One region of the Methylobacterium mesophilicum SR1.6/6 genome, then DNA from elsewhere that is predicted to be linked to it. Evidence: predicted binding sites of a transcription regulator. Region 1 holds the regulator's gene; each other region holds the start of a gene.
The links. The regulator LexA, encoded in region 1, represses DNA repair genes until DNA is damaged. The targets are predictions, from matches to a motif close to TGTTCNNNNTGTGTTCNG.

Region 1 (4,300 bases):
GATCCTGGTCTACTTCGCGGCGGCCGATGGGACGCCGATCCTGGCCGCGCCGCTGGTGGGGGCGGCTCTGGCCCTGGCGCCGGTGCCGTTCCTGGGGGCGCGGCCCGTGGCCCTGGCGCTGGCCCTCGCGGCCGCGGCCGGGTTCCTCGGCTTCGCGGCGGCCACGTGGCGGGTCACCCAGGTGGCCGCCCCGATCCTCACCCGGACCACCATCGGCCCCCTCGTCGGGATGGTCGAGGCGCTGGACGAGCGCGAGGTCGGCGCCCGGCTGGTGATCCGCGTGGAGAGCTTCGCCGGGCTCGCGCCGGAGGCGCGGCCGGTCCATGTCCGGGTGTCGTTCCGCAGGACGCCGATCCCGCGACCCGGGGACGTCATCGCCGCAACCGCCCGGCTGCTGCCGCCGCCGGAGGCCGCCCGGCCCGGCGGCTACGACTTCGCCCGGGACGCGTATTTCCAGGGTCTCGGCGCCGTGGGCTCGCTGGTCGGAGCGGTCACGGTCCGCGCGCCCGCGGAGCCGCCGCCCCTGCGCCTGCGGCTCGCCGCGACGCTGGACGCGGCCCGCAACGCGTTGACCCGCCGGATCGCGGAGGCCGAGGGCGGGCAGGCGGGGGCGGTCGCGGCGGCCCTGGTGACGGGCAAGCGCGGGCTGATCGGGCCGGCGACCAACGACGCGCTGCGCGCCGCCGGCATCTACCACGTGGTGTCGATCTCCGGGCTCCACATGGTGCTGGCCGCCGGCGTGGTGTTCTGGCTGGTCCGGGCGGCCCTCGCCCTGGTGCCGTACTGCGCGCTGGTCTGGCCGATCAAGAAGATCGCGGCCGGCTTCGCCATGGTGGGCGTGACCGCCTACTGCGCCTTCTCGGGCTGGGACATCGCCGCCGAGCGCTCGCTGATCATGACCCTGATCATGCTGGGCGCGATCCTGGCAGACCGGCCGGCCCTGTCGATGCGCAACCTCGCGCTCGCCGCCCTGATCGCGCTCGCCCGCGAGCCGGAGGGCCTGCTCGGCCCGAGCTTCCAGATGTCGTTCGGGGCGGTGGCGGGGCTGATCGCCTGCGCGCGCCTGATCGACGGCCGGCTGTTCGTGCGCCCCGGGGCGGGACGGATCGGGCGCCTTGTGGGCAGCGGCCTGTCGGCGGTCACCGGGACCCTGGCCACGACCCTGGTGGCGCAGGTCGCCACCGCGCCCTTCGCCACCTACCACTTCCAGACCGTGCAGCCCTTCGGGCTCGTCGGCAACGCCCTGACGCTGCCCCTCGTCTCCCTGGTGGTGATGCCCGCCGCGGTCCTCGGGATCCTGGCCTATCCCTTCGCCCTCGACCGGCCGGTCTGGTGGCTGATGGGTCAGGCGGTGGGGGGCATGCTGGCGATTTCCGAGTGGATCGCCGGGTTCGAGCGCGCCATCCTCGTGCTGCCGGCCTTCGGAACCGCGGCGCTGACCCTGCTGACCGCAAGCCTGCTGCTGGCGACGCTCCCGGTCTCGCGCCTGCGCTGGCTCGCCGGGCCGCCCCTCCTGCTGGGGCTCTGGCTCACCGTGCTGCCGGACCGCTACGACGTCTACGTCGACCGGCAGGGCGGCGGCGCGGCGGTGCGGGGGCCGGACGGCCGCCTCGCCGCCCTGGGCAGCCCCTCCGGCTTCGTGCTGGAACAGTGGCTGAAGGCGGACGGCGACGGGCGGCGCCCCGGCGCGCTGGTCACGCCGTCCGGAAGCGGGCGCTGCGACCGGCTCGGATGCACCGCGCGCCTGCCGGATGGGCGGGCGGTCGCGCTGGTCCGGGATCGCCGCGCCTTCCCGGAGGATTGCGCCCGGGCCGCGGTGCTGATCACCGGCCTCGCGGCGCCCCCGACCTGCACGGGGCCCCTCGTGATCGACCGGCATGTCCTGGCGGATCACGGAGCCGTGGCGCTCCGGGCCGAACCCGGCGGGTTCACCGCGCGCTACGCCCGGACCGGTGATCGCGGCCTGCCGTGGCGACCGCACCGGGACACGAAGCCGGCACCGCCGATGACCGCCGCAGTCGACAGCAGTCGCGCCATGGAGGAGCCTGCGGCCCCGGCTGAGGCCGACGGATCGAGCGGCGGGGACGCGCCCGGCGACGCGCCCGCCGAACCGCTTCAGTAGCGGCGGACGAGACTCACGAGGCGGCCCTGGATCTGGACCCGGTCGGGCCCGAGGACGCGGGTCTCGTAGGCCGGGTTGGCGGCCTCCAGGGCGATCGAGGAGCCGCGGCGGCGCAGGCGCTTGAGCGTCGCCTCCTCGTCGTCGATCAGGGCCACGATGATATCGCCCGTGTTGGCGGTGTCCTGCTTGCGGATCACCACGAGGTCGCCGTCGAGGATGCCGGCCTCGACCATCGAATCACCGCGCACCTCCAGGGCGTAGTGCTCGCCGCCGGCCAGGAAGTCCGGCGACAGGGTGATGGCGTGGCTCTGGTTCTGGATCGCCGAGACCGGCGTGCCGGCCGCGATCCGGCCCATGACGGGGATCGACACCGCCCGTCCGGCCTCGTCGATCATGCGGGCATTGGCGGGCAGCGGTGGCTGCTTGGACTTGCCACCCTCCACCACGCTCGGGGTGAACCGGCGGGGCTCGGCGGGCGCCTGGGCCGCGGCCGCCTGCGTCAGGCTCTCGGGGATGCGGATCACCTCGATGGCGCGCGCCCGATTCGGCAGGCGCCGGAGGAAGCCGCGCTCCTCGAGGGCCGTGATCAGCCGGTGGATGCCCGACTTCGACTTCAGGTCGAGGGCGTCCTTCATCTCGTCGAAGGACGGCGGGACGCCGCATTCCTGCATGCGGTTCTGGATGAAGCGCAGGAGGTCCAGCTGCTTGCGCGTGAGCATCGACGTGGGCCTCGCGGCTTGAGGGACCGCCTCGTGGCGGCCACAGAAACAAATCACGAACACGTTAAACGTTCCGCAAGTGTTCCGCAAGAGAGATATGGCCACGCTTGCGTGCGTGGCGGCCGCCTGCCGGGGAGAAACGCATTGACGGCGCAAGCGGAGCCGTTTCAATGCGTCCAGCCGGCCGTCCGGGGATAAGCCCGGGGCGCGGCGTGGATCGGGCTGGGATGACGAGGATGCGACGACCCGCAGCTCTGCTGCCCCTCGGCGTGGTGACCTTCGGCGTGGTGACCCTCGGCCTGGCGCTCGCCGGCTGCACGACCGGGTTCTCCTACATCTCCCGGAACTACGTCGCGCTGACCCCGCAGGTGGTGACGATCGGCTGCAAGGAGCCCTACGAGGTCTACGACAACCGGCAAGTGCGCCGGATGCTGATCGTCTCGAACGCCCTGCGGGAATATGCCGGCTGCAACCTGAGCGAGGTCCGGATCGATCCCGAGCCCGAGGCGACGCGGGTGAAGCGCTTCCGGACCGCGGCCCGGGCCTATCTCGACGAGACCGTGCGCGAGGATTGCCGGATCACCGGCGAGACCGTGTTCGATCCGCTGAAGACAGAGTTCGCCTACGCGTGCGACGCGCCGATCGAGAAGCGCGGCACGGTGGTTCCGCGGCTTCCGGGCCGCAATCCGGGCCTGATCCTGCGCTGAACCGCGGGCCCGGCGCCCGCGCCCGTCAGGTCCCCGGCTCAGGTCCCCGGCTTGGGGAAGGTGCGCTCGGTCGCGTCCCCAGCCGCCGCCAGCAGCGCGCGGGCGAAGGCGCGGGCCTCCGCCCGGTCCAGGGTGATGGCGGCGGTGACCGGCGCGCCGCCGAGGTCGGATAGGGCGAGTTCCAGGCGCACCCCGTCGGGCACGGCGCTCGCCTGAAGGCTCCAGCCGGAACCCCGATCCGTGCTCTCCGCCATCTCAATTCCTCCCGCGGGCTCCCGGGAAAACGCCGCAGGCGTCCGCCGGAACTGCCGCCGCCCGGGACTGTTCCCGAGCCGTGCCCAGCGCTTCCCTGCCCCGCCTGTCCGCGTTCCTCAAGGCCGCGGGCCCGGGACTGGTCGTGATGCTCGCCGATACGGATGTCGGCAGCCTGATCACGGCGGCCCAGAGCGGCGCGCGCTGGGGCTACTCGCTGCTGCTCCTGCAGATCCTGCTGGTGCCGATCCTCTACGTCGTCCAGGAGCTGACGGTCCGGCTCGGGACCGCCACGGGCCGCGGCCATGGCGAGCTGATCCGGACGCATTACGGGCCGGCCTGGGCCTGGATCTCCTACGGCGGCCTCGTGGTCGCGGGAATCGGCGCCATCGTGACGGAGTTCTCCGGGATCGCCGGGATCGGCGACCTGTTCGGGGTTCCGCGGCTCGTGAGTCTCGGGCTGCCGGCGACCCTGCTCCTCGGGCTGGTCTTCACCGGCA
Region 2 (4,300 bases), 450 kb from region 1:
CTCCCCCCGAACGGCACCGCCTATCTCAACGGCGCCGCGGCCAAGACCGAGTTCGCCGTCGTCCGCGCCGGCCTGAACTACAAGTTCGGCTCGTACTGAGATCGAAGGCCGGAGCCGGCTCGACCGGCTCCGCGCACGGGAAGGGCCCGGTCGCGAGGCCGGGCCCTTTCGCGTTGAGGCGCGGTGTCTCAGGGCCGGCGCAGGTGCGACATGCCCGTCCGGAACCGGGCCGGCATCAGACGATTGGCCGGGTGCGCCGCGATGAGACGGGGCGCTTCGGAGCGATCGGCCATGCGCAGCCACATCCTTCTCGCATCGCTGGCGGCCATCGGCCTCGCGATTGCACCAGCCCTGGCCCAGGACGCCACCGTGATCGGCCGCGACACGGTGCTGCCGGGAACCGGTCCGGGCACCGCCACGGACGGCAACAGCGTCGGCCGATTGATGGAGGCCCCGAACGCCGAGGAGGCCGCCAAGCGTCAGGGTCTGAAGCCCGCCACCTTCCTCACCTCGAAGATGATCGGCGTGACGGTGCGCAATGCGGCGGGCGAGAACGTCGGCACGATCGAAGATCTCCTGATCACCGACGGCGGGACCTTCAAGGCGGTGGTCATCGACGTGAGCGGGTTCCTCGGGCTCGGCGGCAAGCGGATCGCGGTAGAGCCCGGCGCTCTCGTGCTGCGTCCGGGCGGGGACCGGTTCTCGGCGGTCCTCAACATGAGCAAGGACACGGTGGCGGCGGCCCAGCCGTTCGATCCCGCGAAGGTAATCCCGGCGCCCCGATAGGCCGCGACCGAAGCCCGTCATCCGTCGTTGCGAGCGGAGCGGCGCCATCGGCCGGCGCGGCGAGGCCGCGCCGGCGCGACCCCATCAGATGTCGAGATCGGCCCCTTCGGCGAAGGCCGCGCGCTCGCTGATGAAGGCGAAGCGCGCCTCGGGCTTGTTGCCCATCAGGCGCTCCACCGTGTCGCCGGTGGATTCCCGGGCCTCGTCGAGGACCGCGACGCGCAGGAGCGTGCGCTTCTTCGGGTCCATGGTGGTCTCCTTGAGCTGGGCCGGCATCATCTCGCCGAGGCCCTTGAACCGCCCGATCTCGACCTTGCCGTTCTTGAACACCGTCTTGATGATGCGCTCGCGATCCGCGTCGTCCCGGGCATACGCCACCTTCGAGCCCTGCTGCAGCCGGTAGAGCGGCGGGATCGCGAGGTAGAGGTGCCCGCGGTCGATCAGCTTCGGCATCTGGCGGTAGAAGAATGTGATCAGCAGCGAGGCGATATGGGCGCCGTCCACGTCGGCGTCCGTCATGATGATCACCTTCTCGTAGCGAAGGTCCGCCTCGCGGAAGGCCGAGCCGGTGCCGCATCCGAGCGCCAGGGTGAGATCCGAGATCAGCTGGTTGGCGCCGAGCTTGTCGCGCGAGGCCGAGGCGACGTTGAGGATCTTGCCGCGCAGCGGCAGGATCGCCTGGGTCGCCCGGTCCCGGGCCTGCTTGGCCGAGCCGCCGGCCGAGTCGCCCTCGACGATGAAGATCTCCGAGCCCGCGGTGCCGGCCGCCGAGCAGTCGGCCAGCTTGCCGGGCAGGCGGAGCTTGCGCGTCGCGCTCTTGCGGGCGACCTCCTTCTCCTGGCGGCGGCGCAGGCGCTCCTCCGCCCGGTCGATCACCCAGTCGAGCAGCTTGTTGGCCTGGGCCGGGGAGGCGGCGAGCCAATGGTCGAAGGCGTCGCGCACCGCCGTCTCGACGATGCGCTGCGCCTCCACGGTGGCGAGCTTGTCCTTGGTCTGGCCCTGGAACTCCGGCTCGCGGATGAACACCGAGAGCATCGACGCGCAGGTCGCCATGACGTCGTCGGTGGTCACCGCCGTCATGCGCTTGGCTTGGTTCACCCGCTCGGCGTGCTCCCGCAAGCCGCGCAGCAGCGCGACACGCAGGCCGGCCTCGTGGGTGCCGCCCTCGGGCGTCGGGATCGTGTTGCAGTAGGAATGCGAGATCCCGTCCTCGGCGACCATCCAGGCCACCGCCCATTCGAGCGAGCCGTGCGAGCCCGGCTTGGTGATCTTGCCGGAGAACATCGCCTCGGTGACGAGTTCCTTGCCGTCGATGTCCCGGGCGAGGTAGTCGCGCAGCCCGTCGGGGAAGCGGTGCACGGCCTCCGGCGGCACGTCCTCCAGCCCTTCGAGCAGGGCGGGGGCGCAGCGCCAGCGGATCTCGACGCCGCCGAACAGGTAGGCCTTCGAGCGTGCCATCTTGAACAGGCGGCGCGGATCGAACTTCAGCGATCCGAAGATCTCGGCGTCCGGATGGAAACGGACCCGCGTGCCCCGGCGGTTCTGGACCCGGCCGACCAGTTCCAAGGCCCCCTGCGCGTGACCGCGCGAGAACGTCTGGCGGTAGAGCGTCTGGTTGCGCGCCACCTCGACCTCCAGCAGGTCGGAGAGGGCGTTGACCACCGAGATGCCGACGCCGTGCAGCCCGCCCGAGGTCTCGTAGACCTTCGAGTCGAACTTACCGCCGGCATGCAGCGTGGTCATGATGACCTCGAGCGCCGACTTGCCGGGGAATTTCGGGTGCGGGTCGACCGGGATGCCGCGGCCGTTGTCGGTGACGACGAGTGCGCCGGTCTCCTCCAGCTCCACCTCGATGAAGCTGGCGTGACCCGCCACCGCCTCGTCCATGGAGTTGTCGATCACTTCGGCGAAGAGGTGGTGCAGGGCTCGCTCGTCGGTGCCGCCGATATACATGCCGGGGCGACGCCGGACGGGCTCCAGCCCCTCCAGAACCTCGATGTCGGAGGCGGTGTACCCTGCCTCCGGCGCAGCCGATGCGAGCGCGGTCACCGAAGCCGAGGCGTCCAGGCGCCGCCGCGGCTCGGCCGGGCGGACGGCGGACGCCTTTCCGCCGGGTCCGAACAGGTCGCGCGCCGGGTCGCTCACGCGCGGCCTCCGCGGGCGCGGCGCATCGGCTGGCTCAGGATCACGCAGACGGGTCTTGGGTCGTGGAGCATGCGCCTTCATCCCCGCATGATAGCGGAACAAAACGTAAACATCAAAGGCCTTCGCCCCCTGGCGATGCCGCCGCCTTATCGCATGCTGCGCCGCCGCGAGCGAGGGCCGGCGCGGCGCCCCGGACCGGTCGCGGTGCGTCGACCGTCATCACGACGTTGCACAACATTGGGTTAAGGCTTTCCCATGATCAGCCTGTCCGCACTCAGCAGATTACCGCCGGAACAGAACGATCGGCCCGGCGTTAGCGCCGCAGACAAGACTTGACCGTGGTCAGGGAGCCGCAGTCGATGAGTGACGCCGCGATCGAAGCCCGCCGCCTGACCCTGATCCGCTTCGAGCACGCGGCCGGTGCCGCCTTCGGCTGCGAGGACGATGCGGCCGGCGTGCCGCCCGCCCGCGCCCTGGTGAACGCCACGACGATCACGCTCGCGACCTTCGCGACCGCGGTGGCCGCGACGATCACCTATCTGGTCTGAGGCGGGCAGGATCTCCGCAGCGCCTCGGTGCGGCGGTCCATCCTGGCTCCGATCCTCGCCCTAATCCCGAGGCGACGCAGCGCGGCGGACGCTTCGAAGGAGCCCTTCAGCCAGCCGCGCGCGTCCTGAACGCTTCTTCGAGTCCCGCTGACGTGGACACGTGAGAAGAGGGGTGGGATCAGGAGCCTCGTCGCTGCGTCCGAACACGCTCCTCGACGAATCCCTCAGCCGGAACTCGACTTCTTCGCCGCCGCCTTCTTGGCCGCGGGCTTCTTCGCTGTCGTCTTCTTCGCCGCCGGCTTGTCGCCGCCCGCGGCACGCGCCGAACTCTTCCGGACCGCGCCGCGCTTGGCCGGCTTGCCGCCACCGGAAGCGCGCTTGGCATTCACCAGGGCGATCGCCTCATCGAGGGTCAGCGCCTCGGCACTGAGGCTCTTCGGCAGCGTGGCGTTCACCTCGCCGTCCGTGACGTAGGGCCCGTACTTGCCGGCCTTGACCACGAGGTCGCGGCCGCTGGCCTCGTCCTTGCCGAGCGGCCGGCCCGGATCGGCGGCCGGACGGCCGCGGCCGCCGCCCTGCTCCTTGGCGACGATGAGGTCGATGGCGCGGTTGCCGCCGATCTCCAGCACGTCGTCGTCACGCCCGAGATTGGCGTAGGTCTTCCCGTGCTGCACGTAGGGCCCGAACCGGCCGAGATTGGCCAGGATCGGCTCGCCGGTCTCGGGGTGGCGCGCGACCTCGCGGGGGAGCGCCAGGAGCGCGAGCGCCTTGTTCAGATCCACGTCCGACGGGCTGAGCCCCTTCGGCAGCGACGAGCGCTT
Region 3 (4,300 bases), 1.7 Mb from region 1:
ATCCAGCACCGCTTCCGGCACGTGGTGCTGATGCAGGACTGGCACCCGGCCGACCACGTCTCCTTCGCCGACACCCATCCGGGGCGGGCGCCGTTCGAGACCGTGGCGCTGCCCTACGGACCGCAGGTTCTGTGGCCCCGGCACTGCGTGCAGGGCAGCCCGGGCGCGCGGTTCGCGCCGGACCTCGCCACCGACCGGGCGAGCCTCGTGGTTCGCAAGGGGCTGGATCCCCGGGTCGACAGCTACTCGGCCTTCCTGGAGGCCGACCGGACGACCCGCACCGGGCTGGCCGGGGCGCTCCGGGAGCGCGGCATCACCCGCGTCGCCCTGTGCGGGCTCGCCACCGACTTCTGCGTCGCCTGGAGCGCGCTGGACGCAAGCGACGCGGGCTTCGAGGTCTGGGTGGTGGAGGATGCGGTGCGGGGGATCGACGTGGACGGGTCGCTCGCGCAGGCCTGGGCGCGGATGGACGCGGCGGGCGTGCGCCGGATCGCGGCGGCGGAGATCGGCTGAGCCTTGGCTGAGCTCCTCCAGGTACGGGAGGCGAACCGCCGCACGGGACGCGTGAGACCGCCTCCGTCCCGAGGCGTTGGCCTGCCAGCAGCACCCGCAAGGAGCCAGTATGTCAGGCAAGCACCCGAAGACCGAGACGCCCACGGATGCCGATCTCAAGGGCAATCCCGGTATCGGCACCTCGAAGGGTATGAGCGGCGCCGATCCCGCGGATCTGCAGGCGGATTCGACCTTCGAAGGCGACGTGGACAACGAGACGAAGCTCGACGGCGGCATCGACCCGGACCACCGGCCGCGCAAGAACGCCTGATCGGCCTCACCGGGCGTTGGACGAGCGCCCGGATCTGCGGCTCGTTCAGCGGACGGGCACGCGGTCCGGTGCCTTTTCCTGCCGCAGGACGGGCGAGCGGGCGGATGTACCGACGGAGCCGGTCACGAGCCGAGCCTCGTCACCGGTCGTCGGCACATAGAGGCGACCGGGACTCGCGGTGTAGCCCCTCAGCAGGGCCGTATTGGAGGCGCTGAACTCGGAATTGCCGTCCGCGAAGGCGGCACCGGCCGAGGCGGCCAGGGTCAGCGCACAGGCCGCGACCAGGGAAGCAGGCTTCGACATGAGGCGGGTCCTCGCAGGGGTTCAGGTCCGGCGGCGCCTATCCGTACGGCGCCGCACGCCGTATCGGCAATCTGGAGACGTCTTGCCGGTGCGAAAGTGCGACATCGCACAATAGGCGCCGGGTCATAGACTAGGACTTGCAGCCGGAAATTGACTTCTGCGTCAGAGTTCTAACCCGAGTTGCAGCGGCCCGTCCGGCTCGTCCTGCGCGAAGCCCGACAGCGACACGCCGATCAGCCGCGCGCTGCGCCGCAGGGGGAACAGGCCGGCGAGCAGGTCGAGGCCGATCCGCTCCAAGCCGGCCCGGTCGGCTACGGGGCCGGGGAGCGACTTCGCCCGGGTGACCTGGGCGAAATCCGAGAACTTGAGCTTGAGGGTCACGGTCCGGGCGCGCATGCCCTTGGCGTCGGCCCCGGCCCAGACCTTGTCGAACAGCGGCGCCAGCCGGGCGGCCAGGATCTCGAAGGCGGCGGTGTCGTCCGAGAAGGTGGTCTCCGCTCCGATCGACTTGCGCACCCGGTGGGCGCGCACCGGCCGCTCGTCGATCCCGCGGGCGACCGCGTGGTAGTAGGCCCCCGCGGAGCCGAAGGTCTCGCGCAGCCGCTCGACCGTCCAGGCGCGCAGATCCGCCCCGGTCTCGATCCCGAGCCGCTTCATCTTCGCCTCGGTGACCGGGCCGACGCCGTGGAACCGGCCGATCGGCAGGGCGGCCACGAAGTCGGGCCCCATGGCGGGGGTGATGACGAACAGGGCGTCGGGCTTCCTGTGGTCGGACGCCACCTTGGCGAGGAACTTGTTGTACGAGACCCCGGCCGAGGCCACGAGCCCGGTGCGCTCCAGGATCTCGGCCCGGATCGCCTTGGCGACGGCCGTCGCGGTCGGGAGTCCAAAAAAATTCTCGGTGACGTCGAGATAGGCTTCGTCCAGGGCGACCGGCTCGATGATCGCCGTGTGGCGGGCGAAGACCGCGCGGATCTCGTCGGAGACCGCCCGGTAGACCTCGAAGCGCGGCTTCACGAACAGCAGGTCCGGGCAGAGCCGTCTTGCGGTGGCCGACGGCATGGCCGAGCGGACGCCGAACCGGCGCGCCTCGTAGCTCGCCGCCGCCACCACGCCCCGCTCCCGGGAGCCGCCCACCGCCAGCGGCAGGCCGCGCAGGGCGGGATCGTCGCGCTGCTCCACGGAGGCGTAGAACGCGTCCATGTCGATGTGGATGATTTTTCGGAGCGCGACCTCCGGATCCATCGCTGCCTCGGAGATCCGCCGTGAGTTCCTGCTCTGTTCCAGAGACGGCGGCGGGAGGGTGGGGTCAAGGTGTATTGGTCAGGGCTCAACAGGAGTCCTGTCCGCGCCCGTCATCGCGAGCGCAGCGAAGCGACCCAGGGCAGCGGGACCTCCCGGCAGCGTAGCGTCACCCTGGATTGCTTCGCGGCGCTCGCAAAGACGGGGGCCGCCGTCAGGCGACGCTGCCGTACAGGTCGTAGGCCTCGGCCCGGTCGATCTTCACGGTGACGATGTCGCCGACCCGCACCGGGCGCCGGAAGGCGGCGTGGACATTCCCGTCGATCTCCGGCGCGTCGGCCTTGGACCGGCCCTTCGCGACCCCGCCCTCGACGGCATCGACGATGATGGGCAGCCGCTTGCCGACCTTGGCCCGCTGCAGCCGGAGCGCGATGCCGTTCTGGGTCTCCATGAACCGGCGCTTGCGCTCGGCCTTCACCGCCGGCGGCACGAGGTCGCCGAGCGCGTTGGCGGTGGCGCCCGCCACCGGCTCGTACTCGAAGCAGCCGACCCGATCGAGCTTGGCCTCCTGCAGCCAGGCCAGCAGCTCCTCGAACTCGGCCTCGGTCTCGCCGGGGAAGCCGACGATGAAGGTCGAGCGGATCGCGAGGTCCGGGCAGGTCTGCCGCCAGCTCCGGATCCGGTCGAGCTGGCGCTCCTGGTTGCCGGGGCGGCGCATGCGCTTGAGCACCGACGGGCTCGCGTGCTGGAGCGGCATGTCGAGATAGGGGAGCACCTTGCCCTCGGCCATCAGCGGGATGACCTCGTCCACGTGCGGATAGGGGTAGACGTAATGCAGCCGGACCCAGGCCCCGAGCGCGCCGAGTTCCTTGGTGAGGTCGTAGAACTTCGCGCGGACCTGGCGGTCCTGCCACGGGCTCTCACTGTAGCGGATATCGACCCCGTAGGCGCTGGTGTCCTGGCTGACGACCAGCAGCTCCTTCACGCCGGCCTTCACGAGCTTCTCGGCCTCGCGCAGCACGTCGGCGGCCGGGCGGCTGACGAGGTTCCCGCGTAAAGACGGGATGATGCAGAAGCTGCAGCGGTTGCTGCACCCTTCCGAGATCTTCAGGTAGGCGTAGTGGCGCGGGGTGAGCTTGATCCCCTGGGGCGGCACGAGGTCGAGGAACGGGTCGTGGGCCGGCGGCACCGCCTCGTGGACGGCCGCCACCACCGACTCGTAGGCCTGCGGCCCGGTCACCGCCAGGAGGTCGGGGTACTTCTCGCGGATCTCCTCCGGCTGCGCGCCCATGCAGCCGGTGACGATCACCCGGCCGTTCTCCGCCATGGCCTCGCCGATGGCCGAGAGCGACTCCGCCTTGGCCGAATCGAGGAAGCCGCAGGTGTTGACGATCACCACGTCGGCCCCGTCGTGCCGGCGCGCCAGCTCGTAGCCCTCGGCCCGCAGGTGCGTGAGGATCCGCTCGGAATCGACGAGCGCCTTCGGACATCCGAGCGAGACGAACGAGATTTTGGGGGCGGCTCCGGGAGCGGGGCCGCGGGGGGCGGGCGTGGCGGTCATGGCCTTCGGATCGGGCGGTCCCGGCCGGCGACCGAAGGTCGGTCGCCCGGAGCTGAGGACGAAAAGGATCGGGGTCGCGCTTTCTATACAGGCTCCCGGCCCCCGGCGCGAGACCGGCCGCCGCAGGGGTGACCGGCCTCGTGCGCGAGTCTGACGTCGAGCCGGAAACTTGGCTGTTCGGAAGGCGTTTGCGCGCCGGTCCTGAGATCCCACATGAAGACGCGGAACGGCGGCCTGCGTCGGGCGCGCGCCCCGTCTGCGCCTCCGAGGCGGCCCCTGCGTGCAACTGCCGCTTCCCCCGCGGCATCGCCTGTGCGACGGCAGCGTGACACGATCCGCCCCACCCGCGCCCAGGACGATAGCCCGAACCC
Region 4 (4,300 bases), 640 kb from region 1:
GCCTACCTGCGCCGCTTCCACGGGGCCGCGCGGGGCACGATGGTCAGCACCGCCACGCTCCAGGGCGAGCTGGCGGCGAGGGGCTTCGGCCAGCTGATGCGCTGGACGCGCGGCGTCGACACCGAGCGGTTCCGCCCCGCCGAGCCCGGCGCGCCGGCACCGGCCGACCTCGCCGGGCTGCCGCGGCCGCTGTTCCTGTATGTCGGGCGCTTGGCGGTGGAGAAGAACGTCGCCGCCTTCCTGGGCCTCGACCTGCCGGGCACGAAGGTCGTGGTCGGCGACGGGCCGGATCGCGCGCGCCTGCAGGCGCTGGCCCCCGGGGCGCGCTTCCTCGGCACCCGCACCGGGGCCGCCCTCGCGGCGGTCTACGCTGCCTGCGACGTCTTCGTCTTCCCGAGCCTCACCGACACGTTCGGGATCGTGCTCCTGGAGGCGCTGGCCAGCGGCCTGCCGGTGGCGGCCTTCCCGGTGCCCGGCCCCGACGACGTGGTCGGGGGCAAGCCGGTGGGATCCCTCGATCGCGACCTGCGGGCCGCCGCCCTCGCCGCCCTCGACCTGTCGCGGGCCGCGTGCCGCGCCGAGGCCCTGCGCTGCGGCTGGGACGTGAGCGCCCGCCAGTTCTTCGGCAACATCATCGAGGCGCATGGCGGCGAACGGGGCAGCCGCGACGCTGCCTGACCGGTGACGGCGCCCGCGCGGGATGGCAGGAGGGCGCCATGCCGCCCGCTCCCAAGCCGTCCGCTCCCAGGCCGCTCAATCCCAGGCCGCCGAGTTTCAAGCCGAGTGCTCGGAAGCCGCCCGCCACCGACACTCCGTTCGATCCGGCCCAGGCGGCCAGATATCCCGCCGTCATCGGCTGCGACGAGGTCGGGCGCGGCGCACTCTGCGGCCCGGTGATCGTGGCCGCGGTCTGGTTCGACCCCGCGGCGCTCCCGCCGACCCTGCTCGGCGCCCTCGACGACAGCAAGCGCCTGCTCGAGCCGGTCCGTGCCCGGCTGGCGCCGCTGATCCGCACCCATGCGCACGTAGCGGTGGCGGCGGGCTCGCGGGCGCTGATCGATCGGATCAACATCCGCGCCGCGACGCTGGACGCCATGGCGCGCGCGGTGGGCCGCCTCGGGATCGCGGCGCCGGTCCTGGTTGACGGTCGGGATGCCCTGCCCGGGCTTCCCGGCGGGGCGGTGGTCGGCGGGGACCGGCTCGTGCCGCAGATCGCCGCCGCCTCGATCGTCGCCAAGGTCTTCCGCGACGCCCTGATGCGGCGCCTCGCCGAGCGCCACCCCGGTTACGGCTGGGAGCGGAATGTCGGCTACGGCACGCAGCTCCACCGGGCCGGCCTGACGAAGCTCGGCCGCAGCCCGCATCACCGGCTGAGCTTCACCCGGGGCTTCGAACGCTGAGCGGCCTCGCTTCGGCAGGCCACGGCACCACAGCAGCGGGAGGTGACGTCGGCTGTCCCGTTCTCGACCGCATCCCGAGGCGATGCGTTGGATGGACCACGCCCCTTCTCCGGCCCGTCAGAGCAGCGTCAGTTGCTCCCCCGGCCTGCGGAAGGCGTCCCGGTTCAGCGTCATCCGCCCGAACGCGAAGCCGAGCCGGGTGCCGGCAAGCCGCACGCGCTGCCCGATCATCGACGCGTAGGCACCCTCGCCGCGGAAGCGGTGACCGAAGCGGGGATCGTTCTCGCGGCCGCCCCGGGACTGCCGCAGCAACCCGAAGGCGCGTTCCTTGCGCTCGGGATAATGCTCGGAGAACCAATCGGCGACGAGGTCGGCCACCTCCCCCGGGAGCCGCAGGAGCGCGTAGCCGATCCGGCTCGCGCCGCTCTCCCGGGCGCGGTCCAGGATCGCCTCGATCTCATGGTCGGTCAGGCCTGGAATGATCGGCGAGACGTTGATCATCACGGGCACGCCCGCCTCGGCCAGCCGGCGCATCGCGGCGAGCCGCTTCTCCGGCCGGGGCGCCCGGGGATCGAGGCGCCGCGCGAGGTCCGGATCCAGGGTCGGCAGCGAGACCGCCACGAGGACGAGATCGCGCGCGGCCATCTCGGCCAGGATGTCGAGATCGCGCAGGACGAGGTCCGATTTCGTGGTGATGCCGACGGGGTGCCGCGCCTCGCGGAGCACGTCGAGGATCCCGTGGGTGATGCGGTGCTCGCGCTCGGCCGGCTGGTAGGGGTCGGTGGCGGTGCCGAGGGCGATCGTCTCCGGTTGGTAGCCCGGCGCCGCGAGCTCGCGGGCGAGGAGCCGGGGCGCGTCCGGTTTGCTGAAGATCCGCGATTCGAAGTCGAGCCCCGGCGACAGGCCGAGCCACGCGTGGGTCGGCCGCGCGTAGCAGTAGATGCAGCCGTGCTCGCAGCCGCGATACGGGTTGATCGACCGGTCGAACGGGATGTCGGGCGACGTGTTGCGGGCGATGATCCGGGCGGATCGTTCCGGCGTCACCTGCGTGCGCAGGGGCGTCGGATCATCCGGCGCCCACTCGGCATCGTGGAACGCCTCTCGCCGGGCTGCCTCGAACCGGCCGGTGGGATTGGCGGTCGAACCGCGACCGCGCCGAGCCTGTTCCGGCGGCGTGCTCGCACCGAGCCGTCGCGTCGCGCTCGTGCCGACCGCGTCCCCTTTCGGCGTCATGACCCGTCGCCCCCGTGTTTCACGTGGAACATAGAGCGAACATGGCGGCGGGTAACGCCTCTTTTTAAGGCAATCCCGGCATCGCCGCGTCTCTCGGACGCGGCCGGTCCTTCGAAAGACGGTTCAATGGTTTACGGCTGCGCAAAATCGTCTATGCGCCCGCTCATGCTCTCCGCGGTGACCTATCTGGCCGACCCGGCTGATCCGGACGCGATCGACCGCTTGGCCGACACGCTCAGCGTGCTCGTCTCCGGCGTGGCCGGCGGCTTGGTCGGCGACGCCGTGATCGTGACGGGTCGCGAGAGCGAGGCCGTCGCGGCCGTCGCGGAAGCGACCGGGGCGACGTTGGTCGTCCACCGGAGCGGCAACCCCTACGCGGATGGCGCGGGCGCGGCCCGGCGGGACTGGGTCCTGTGCCTGGAGGCCGGCGACGTCCCGGCCGAAGGGTGGATCCGCACCCTGGACCGCTTCGTCGGGACCGCCCGGCCGGAGACCGGGCTCGGGCGCCTGCACCGTCCGGCGGCCGGCTGGAGCGGGCGTCTGGTCAACCGGATCGAGAGGCTGATGGGGGCCCGGCAGGCCCGGGCCGGGGACGTGGTGCGGCGGGAGGTGCTGCGCGGCGGATCGGCCTTCGGCTCCCGGATCAAGGTGAAGGCGCTGCTGGCGCGGATCGACCGGGCCTGACCGGCAGAAACTTGTGCCCTTCCACGTTGTTGTCGGTCCCGCCTCCTCTACAACTCCGGGGGCGCGGGAGAAGATTTGCCGTCTCTCCACTGTCGCGAGGACGTTGAAATCGCTCCCCTCGGGAAGGATCGCACAATGGATTCGTCGGGCCTGATGGGGCGCAAATCGGTCGACGACATCCTCGAGAGCGGCGAGGGCGAGCAGCAGCTCTCGAAATCGCTGGGTGCCCTCTCGATCACCGCCATGGGCATCGGCGCGATCATCGGTGCCGGCATCTTCGTCCTCACCGGCACGGCGGCGGCGCAATATGCCGGGCCGGGGATCATGCTGTCCTTCGTGCTCGGCGGCATCGCCTGCGCGTTCGTGGGCCTCTGCTACTCCGAGATGGCGGCGCTGATCCCGGTGGCGGGGTCGAGCTACACCTACACCTACGCGACGCTGGGCGAGTTCTTCGCGTGGCTGATCGGCTGGGATCTGATCCTCGAATACGCCATGGGAGCCGCTACGGTGGCGGTGGGCTGGTCGGGCTACGTGACCAGCATCCTGAAGGATGTCGGGATCGTGATCCCGGCCCAGTTCGCCCACGCGCCGGGCACCCCCATCGACGGCGGCGGCACCGCCCTGTTCAACCTGCCGGCGGTGGTGATCGTGGCGCTGATCACGATCCTGCTGATGCGCGGCACCAAGGAATCGGCCCGCTTCAACAACATCATGGTGGCGGTGAAGCTCACCGTGGTGGTGGCGTTCATCGCGCTGGGCTGGGGCCATGTCGACACGGCGAACTGGAAGCCGCTGATCCCCGACAACGACGGTACCTTCGGGCATTTCGGCTACAGCGGCATCCTGCGCGGCGCGGGTGTGGTATTCTTCGCCTTCATCGGCTTCGATGCGGTCTCCACCGCCGCCCAGGAGGCGCGCCGGCCGCAGAAGGACATGCCGATCGGCATCCTGGGCTCGCTGGCGGTCTGCACGATCCTCTACGT

Region 2: a site for LexA is predicted at 3,026-3,043, ahead of parE (DNA topoisomerase IV subunit B). Genes of this name have one in related genera too.
Region 3: a site for LexA is predicted at 2,395-2,412, ahead of dinB (DNA polymerase IV). Genes of this name have one in related genera too.
Region 4: a site for LexA is predicted at 2,658-2,675, ahead of MMSR116_RS20980 (PA0069 family radical SAM protein). Genes of this name have one in related genera too.

Annotation. Positions count from the first base shown of each region.
Region 1 covers NZ_CP043538.1:5,032,444-5,036,743, forward strand. The annotation lists gene MMSR116_RS23820 (ComEC/Rec2 family competence protein) at 1-2,122, shown strand, start outside; gene lexA (transcriptional repressor LexA) at 2,116-2,841, opposite strand; gene MMSR116_RS23830 (hypothetical protein) at 3,078-3,548, shown strand; gene MMSR116_RS23835 (hypothetical protein) at 3,587-3,802, opposite strand; gene MMSR116_RS23840 (NRAMP family divalent metal transporter) at 3,883-4,300, shown strand, end outside.
Region 2 covers NZ_CP043538.1:5,481,604-5,485,903, forward strand. The annotation lists gene MMSR116_RS25895 (outer membrane protein) at 1-99, shown strand, start outside; gene MMSR116_RS25900 (PRC-barrel domain-containing protein) at 292-786, shown strand; gene parE (DNA topoisomerase IV subunit B) at 871-2,931, opposite strand; gene MMSR116_RS25910 (hypothetical protein) at 3,291-3,479, shown strand; gene topA (type I DNA topoisomerase) at 3,704-4,300, opposite strand, start outside.
Region 3 covers NZ_CP043538.1:219,381-223,680, forward strand. The annotation lists gene pncA (bifunctional nicotinamidase/pyrazinamidase) at 1-513, shown strand, start outside; gene MMSR116_RS01030 (hypothetical protein) at 623-823, shown strand; gene MMSR116_RS01035 (hypothetical protein) at 869-1,126, opposite strand; gene dinB (DNA polymerase IV) at 1,289-2,371, opposite strand; gene rimO (30S ribosomal protein S12 methylthiotransferase RimO) at 2,583-3,929, opposite strand.
Region 4 covers NZ_CP043538.1:4,389,464-4,393,763, reverse strand. The annotation lists gene MMSR116_RS20990 (glycosyltransferase family 4 protein) at 1-678, shown strand, start outside; gene MMSR116_RS20985 (ribonuclease HII) at 717-1,400, shown strand; gene MMSR116_RS20980 (PA0069 family radical SAM protein) at 1,518-2,633, opposite strand; gene MMSR116_RS20975 (hypothetical protein) at 2,787-3,317, shown strand; gene MMSR116_RS20970 (amino acid permease) at 3,453-4,300, shown strand, end outside.